DNA from 2 places in the Endozoicomonas sp. 2B-B genome. Region 1 is predicted to be linked to the other one. Evidence: predicted binding sites of a transcription regulator. Region 1 holds the regulator's gene; the other holds the start of a gene.
What was found. The regulator sigma-54, encoded in region 1, starts transcription at its own class of promoters, with help from an activator protein. The targets are predictions, from matches to a motif close to TGGCACNNNNNTTGCTNT.
Positions count from the first base shown of each region.

Region 1 (3,615 bases):
TTCCATGCAGTTTTGAAGGATAAATAGGCTTTGTAGTGACAAAAGTGAAGAAGAAAGGATTTCTGAGCAAGAAACATTTTGCCTGCTTCTGTTATCAGATCAGCAAGCAAAATATTTTTTATCTACAGTCGTTAAACGGGGGAACAGATGATGCTGTAAAGTGCCTCGGAATTTTCTGCCGCTCGCATCTGACTTAACAATACTTCTGATTGAAAACGCTCAGCGACAGCCTGCAATATATTGAGATGTTCCTGAGTATTTTCTTCCGGAACAATAAGTGCGAACACCAGATCGACCGGCTGCTTGTCCACAGAGTCAAAATCTATGGGTTCAGACAGTTTGATCAGAAGTCCGGTAGGATGCTGACAAGCACTGGAGCGACAGTGAGGCAGGGCTATGCCTTTGCCCAAACCGGTGGTACCGAGTCGCTCTCTGTTAATCAGCTTGTTAAACAGATCCTTGGTTTTGATAGCGGGAACATGCTCACTGATGATTTCCGCAACAATTTCCAGGATTTTCTTTTTGCTGGCCCCCTGCACATCGCAGAGGGTGCGCCCGGGGGTTAGAATGTTTTCAATAATCATACAACGATCGATGCTTACAGGCGGCCGTTGGCACCCTGTAGCCGGTCAAGCGTTTTCTCTTTGTGTTTTACCAGTTGTCGATCCAGTTTGTCCGACATGTCATCAATGGCAGCGTACATATCTTCAGCCTCAGCGGTTGCATTAATATCCGCCCTACGAACATGTAGAGTCGCTTCCACTTTGTGCTTCAGTTTCTCAACACTCAGAGTGACCTGAACGTTTGTAATCTGATCAAAGTGGGCGGCAAGGCGGTCGAGTTTCTTGGTGACATAATCTTTCAGAGCCTCAGTCACCTCTACATGATGTCCACTGATGTTGACTTGCATGTAACGCTCTCCTGCTGATCCCGATTCTCGACATTGGACTGCCCCCGGGATTGTACGGGCAACCCTGATTGAAAGTCTATCACTGTCAATGACAGTTAGCGCTGTTCTGAGACAAAAAATCTATGGGGCGATTTGTGGTATAAGGGCTTGTTACCTCAATCGCTGAAGGCTCAGATAAGCTGCTTGCGTTCATTCGATGGCGGTATATTCATTGATTCACGATATTTGGCGATGGTTCTCCTGGCCACTTTGATCCCCTGGTCCCCCAGCAAGCCGGCGATTTTGTTATCACTCAGTGGTTTTTTAGGGTTTTCATCGGATACCAGTTTTTTAATCAAGGCTCTGATGGCTGTTGATGAGCACTCTCCACCAGTGGCTGTGCTGACATGGCTGGAGAAAAAGTATTTCAGCTCAAACACGCCTCTTGGAGTGTGCATGTATTTCTGTGTAGTGACCCTGGAAATAGTGGACTCGTGCATATCCACTGCCTGAGCAATGTCTGCCAACACCAGGGGCTTCATGGCCTGCTCACCCTGCTCCAGAAAATCTTTCTGAAATTCAACAATCTTGCCGGCTACTTTCAGTAAGGTTTCGTTACGACTTTGCAGGTTTTTCAGAAACCAGCGGGCTTCCTGCAGCTGGTTCTTCATAAAGACATTGTCACGACTGTTGTTGGCACGTTGCACCATTGAGGCGTAATTGTTGTTGATGCGAAGTCTGGGCAGGGATTCTGAGTTCAGTTCAACCGCCCAGCGGTCCCTGACTTTGGTGACCGAAATATCGGGGGTGACGTATTCCGTGTCCGCCTGGCCGATTTCTGATCCGGGCCTCGGGTTGAGGCTTTGAACAAGGTTAAGGGCTTCCCTCAGTTGATGTTCTTTGAGACGGGTACGCCGCATGATTTGGGCATAGTCACGACTACCCAGAGCCTGTAGATGATTCTGGATCAGCAGACGTGCTTCTTTCAGGAAGTGGGTTTCTTGTGGCAGTTGATTGAGTTGAACTTCGAGACATTCTTTCAGGTTGGCGCTGGCACAACCCACCGGATCAAAGTGAAGAATCCGTCGTTGCATGACCTGAAGTTCTTCAAACGCCAGTTCCTCTAACTGTTCCTGTAGCGAGAGATAAATTTCTTCCAGGGAGTGAGTGAGGTACCCGTCATTATTGATGGCTTCGATCACAGCCAGGCCCATCAGCCTGTCTCTGTCAGTCATGGGAGTCAGGTTTAACTGCCATTCCAGATAGTCCTGGAGGGACTCATTGGCCCGGGAGCGGGCAAAAGGATCATGTTCTTCATCGGTTGCAGCGGGCAGGCTGGAATAGACATCATCCCATCCGGAGTCAACGGGCAGGTCATTGGGTATGCTGTCAGCCCACTGGGGTTCTTCTGGTTCCGGGGGCTGTTCTGCTTTTTCATTGAAGTCAACAGGCTGTTCCCCTTCATCACCAGATGCAGGTGGTTCCTCAACGGACTCTTCAGACTCCAGCATCGGATTGGATTCAAGAACTTCCTGGATTTCCTGCTGAAGGTCCAGAGTGGAAAGTTGCAGAAGCCTTATGGCCTGCTGCAGCTGAGGTGTCATGGTCAGCTGCTGGCCCATTTTTAGCTGTAAGGATGGCTTCATAGGCAACTGTATACCTTTACTTCGGTGTCTGCACTGAGGGTGCCAGATTTGATGCCATCAGCGCCTGACAGTTATATCTCAGTGTCTGCTCATTATTTTGATTGGGCTACTCTCCATGTCACTGGGATTATAATCACATCTGAAGCTTCGGGAAAGTGATTCATCAAGTCAGCCATGCAACATTCAGAACAAGAGTATGAAAATAAATCAGCTCAACATCTTTGCCCGCTTCTTTCGCGAGACCAGTCAAGAGATGATCAGAGACTGAACTGATGCCCGAGATAAACGTCACGAACCTTTTGATTAGCCAGGACAGTCTGACTATCACCCTCGGCAATAATAGTGCCTTCGCTGACAATGTAGGCCTTCTCGCAGATATCCAGTGTCTCCCGGACATTGTGGTCGGTAATCAGGACTCCGATGTCCCGGGCTTTCAGGTGCGTGATAATGGCCTTGATGTCACCAACAGAAATGGGGTCAACACCGGCAAAGGGTTCATCGAGCAGAATAAATTTTGGGTCAGTGCAAAGAGCTCGGGCAATTTCTACCCTGCGCTTTTCACCACCGGAAAGGCTCATACCCGGATTGTCCCTGATATGATTGATATTAAACTCTTCCAGCAATGACTCCATTTTTGCGATGCGATCTTTCCGGGAAAGGTCGGAACGGGTTTCCAATATCGAGAGCAGGTTATCGGTGACCGTCAATTTCCTGAAAATAGAAACTTCCTGTGGCAGATAACCTACGCCAGCTCTGGCCCGGCCATGCATAGGTTCGTGAGTTAAACTCTGGCCACTAAGGTCAACCTGTCCACCGTCTGCTTTTACGAGACCTACAATCATGTAGAAGCAGGTAGTTTTACCTGCCCCGTTGGGGCCAAGAAGTCCGACAATTTGACCACTGTCGACAGCCAGAGATACATCTTTGACGACCTGTCTGCCTTTGTAGCTTTTACTGAGATGTTCTGCCTTAAGCGTTGCCATCCGGAGTTTGTCTTCCTGTTTAAAAGTTAGCTGTCGTTTTTCTGGCAGCCCTTTCAAGCCTGTTCAGTCGTTGAGCAGTGAGTGTAATGGGATATTA
Region 1 covers NZ_JBLZMU010000001.1:5,682,301-5,685,915, reverse strand. Annotated here, with positions in the region: gene ACOMHB_RS21070 (PTS sugar transporter subunit IIA) at 132-584, opposite strand; gene hpf (ribosome hibernation-promoting factor, HPF/YfiA family) at 599-910, opposite strand; gene ACOMHB_RS21060 (RNA polymerase factor sigma-54) at 1,081-2,535, opposite strand; gene lptB (LPS export ABC transporter ATP-binding protein) at 2,793-3,518, opposite strand.

Region 2 (3,615 bases), 920 kb from region 1:
ACCGTCACCAGTTTGGTGCCGTCCGGAAAGGTGGCTTCTACCTGAACTTCATGAATCATCTCGGGAATGCCTTCCATGACATGGTCACGAGTCAGGATTTCACGCCCTTCATTCATCAGCTGAGCAACTGTCTTGCCGTCTCTGGCGCCCTCCATTATGTGCATCGAAATCAGCGCAATGGACTCCGGGTAATTCAGCTTTACTCCCCTGCCAAGGCGACGTTCAGCAACCAGTGCCGCTGTGTATAACAGCAATTTGTCTTTTTCTCTGGGGGTCAGCTCCATGAGAGCCCTCCAATTTATCCTTGTGGTCTTTTAATGCGCTATTGGTAGGTTATAGGCATCAACAATCAGGTATTCCAGATTCTGGGCTTGCAACCTTTCCGGCCATTCAATTGGCCACGAAGCTCATTCCAAAGCCAGGTAAACAGTGTTCTGGCCTGTTCAGGTGAGCTGCCCAGATAGCGAGCAATAAAAACCCCGTTTCGCCAGGTAATGGCTGTACATTTAGAGCCTCCGCAGGCTTCCAGCCTTTCATGCAGATGATCACAACCGGGGTCTTGTTCAAAGGTCATGAGCAGTGTACCGAATACATGCTGGCCATTAAGACCAAGAACGGACTGAGCAAGAGGTGAGCCCGCTGCCAGCTCCAGCCTTTCTCGATAAAGTGGCTGATCGTTACGAGTGAGGTGAAGATTCTGGATCACCCTGCCCTGCTCAAAGGCTTCGCCACTGGCTTTACGACCAAGACAAACGATATCCCAGCCTGCGTAGCAGCCATTGCCGTTCAACTCAATGGATGTATTCAGTTCCGCTTCTGCACCATTGAAAATAATAGTTTCCTGAGGCAACCATTCAAGACAGGCATTGTCTTGAACGACCATGGACGTCAGCTGTTTCTGAAGACGGCCATTACCATTAAAGTAGACTTTCCCTGCAGCAGGAGTAGTCACCAGTCCGGATGCACCAGAGTGGGCTTCAAAACTCTGAATCAGCTCATCACCGGCCACCAACCCTCCTGGCGGGTGAAGAATATAGAGATGCGCCAGGTCTTTACCTTCTGGCCAGAACGGACGTTGAATCCGCAGGGGACCATAATGGCGCGTGCGGCCCATGCGGGTATGGCCGTCCATGTATTTCAGCTCCACAGCAATTCCGGCACGCCAGCCGCTGTCTCCGGACGCAACGTCACCCTGATCGGAATCAGTATCCGGGTTGGATCGCGGGATAGAGTGTCGATTGAATGCCAGCCCCATACTTCTGCCCTTACTGTTAAAGGTCATCTCTGGCCTGCAAAAGATGTTCCATTTTATTTTTATACGACTGCTGACATTCTTGACCATAAAGTCAGCTTAAATAGCACCAAAAAAATACATAGGCACCATATTGGTGATCGAGGATGTTCTGAAATAAGGCATCTACTGTCAAGACGATATTAAGAAATTAACTCTAACTCAACTGTTAGAAGTGAGAGCTTTTCCTAATGAACGACAGTTACATAATATATTGGCATGCACATTGCTGTCACACTGTCGCACATAAGGATAAAAAACAGGATTAATAAAAACTATGAAGAGCTCCCTCAAAAAACTCTCGAAGGGCCTGGTTGTAGCTTCTGCAGCAACCGCCGCCCTCTCTTTTTCGGTCATATCCCAGGCTGCAGAGACCATCAAGGTAGGTGTTTTACATTCTCTGTCAGGCACCATGGCGATCAGTGAAACCACATTAAAAGACACTGTTTTAATGATGGTGGACGAGCAGAATAAGAAAGGTGGACTACTGGGTAAGAAACTCGAAGCGGTTGTTGTTGATCCTGCCTCTGACTGGCCTCTGTTTGCAGAAAAAGCGCGTGAGCTGCTGGCAAAAGAAAAAGTCGATGTCATTTTTGGCGGTTGGACTTCCGTATCCAGAAAATCAGTTCTGCCAGTGGTTGAAGAGTTAAACGGCCTGATGTTCTACCCGGTTCAGTATGAGGGACAAGAGTCATCCAAAAACGTTTTCTACACCGGCGCAGCGCCTAACCAGCAGGCTATTCCTGCGGTTGATTATCTAATGAGTTCAGAGGGCGGCAGCGTCAAACGTTTTGTTCTGGCCGGTACTGATTACGTCTACCCGAGAACCACCAACAAGATTCTGGAATCCTACCTGAAGAGCAAGGGTATCAAAGAGTCGGACATCATGATCAATTACACGCCTTTTGGTCACTCTGACTGGCAGACCATTGTTTCTGATATCAAGAAGTTTGGTAAAGCTGGTAAAAAAACGGCGGTTATTTCCACCATTAATGGCGACGCCAACGTACCTTTCTATAAAGAACTGGCTAATCAGGGCATTGCTGCTGAACAGATTCCGGTGATTGCCTTCTCTGTTGGTGAAGAAGAGCTGTCAGGTATAGATACTGCACCTCTGGTAGGCCACCTGGCAGCCTGGAACTACTTTATGAGTGCCGAGAGTGATATCAACGATGAGTTCATCGAAACCTGGCAGACCTTTACCAAGAATGAAGAGCGTGTTGCCAATGATCCAATGGAAGCCACTTATATTGGCTTCAACATGTGGACAAAAGCCGTTGAAAAAGCAAGAACCACCAGCGTTGATGCCGTCCGTTCGGCCATGTATGGCATCACTGTTCCCAACCTGACGGGTGGTATTGCTGTGATGAACACCAACCATCACCTGACCAAACCGGTATTGATTGGCGAAATTCAGGACGATGGCCAGTTTGAAATTGTCTGGGAAACCAAAGGGGGCGTCATTGGTGATGCCTGGACTCAATATCTGCCCGAAAGCTCGAAAATTGTTGCTGACTGGTCAGCCCCGATCAAGTGTGGCAACTACAACCTGGAATCAGGTGTCTGCTCTGGTCAGAACTACTGATTAGTCGTCTTTTGTTGAAGTCATAGCAATCGTGCTCTCTAACTCCCGTAATGAGCATGGAGATTTGAGCCTTAAGACAAGGCGACGATCGCCAACGCAGGATTAAAGCCCAAATCTTCAGCGCAATAGGGAGTTAGAAAGTTCGATTGGTATCACATGGCATGAGAAGTTAGTTTTTTCATGCCATCACCAAACGCCTGTCCAATACAAGACAGGCCAACACATAGTTATTCACTGGAAATTTTATGACCTGGAGACTCTGGCAAGTATTGCCTTTAGTATGCCTCTGTCTTCTTTTTGTCTTTGTCTCATCCTCACAGGCTCTGGCCAATAGCAACACCACAAGCAATGAAGAGCTGGCCAGACAATTGAGTGAGAAGTCATGGGACAAACTGGAGACCACCGTAACCCATCTCTCTGCCAAAGGTGATGATAAAAGCCAGAAACTGTTAACCCTCTGGTTATCTGGCCAACTGTTTATTGAAAAGAGCACGGGTCGTCTGGTCACGGGCAATAAGTCAGGTCGACTGTATCTCATTGCTGACCCGATTACCGATGAAGCCCTGGGTGAAGTCAAAAAGCGCAGCTTGAAAAAAATCAGAATCAATAACTGGCTGCGAAACTCCATCAGAACCGCTCTGGCTCTCTGGGACCTCAAGTCTGAAGACCCGGAAAAGCGCCTTCAGGCAGTTAAGGAAACATCCAGAAACCTTCAGGCTGACACATTGGCCATTCTCAA
Region 2 covers NZ_JBLZMU010000001.1:6,605,978-6,609,592, forward strand. Annotated here, with positions in the region: gene ACOMHB_RS23575 (urease subunit gamma) at 1-284, opposite strand, end outside; gene ACOMHB_RS23580 (urease accessory protein UreD) at 350-1,282, opposite strand; gene urtA (urea ABC transporter substrate-binding protein) at 1,569-2,876, shown strand; gene urtB (urea ABC transporter permease subunit UrtB) at 3,122-3,615, shown strand, end outside.
Region 2: urtA (urea ABC transporter substrate-binding protein) is a predicted target of sigma-54. The motif match lies at 1,507-1,524, and genes of this name have one in related genera.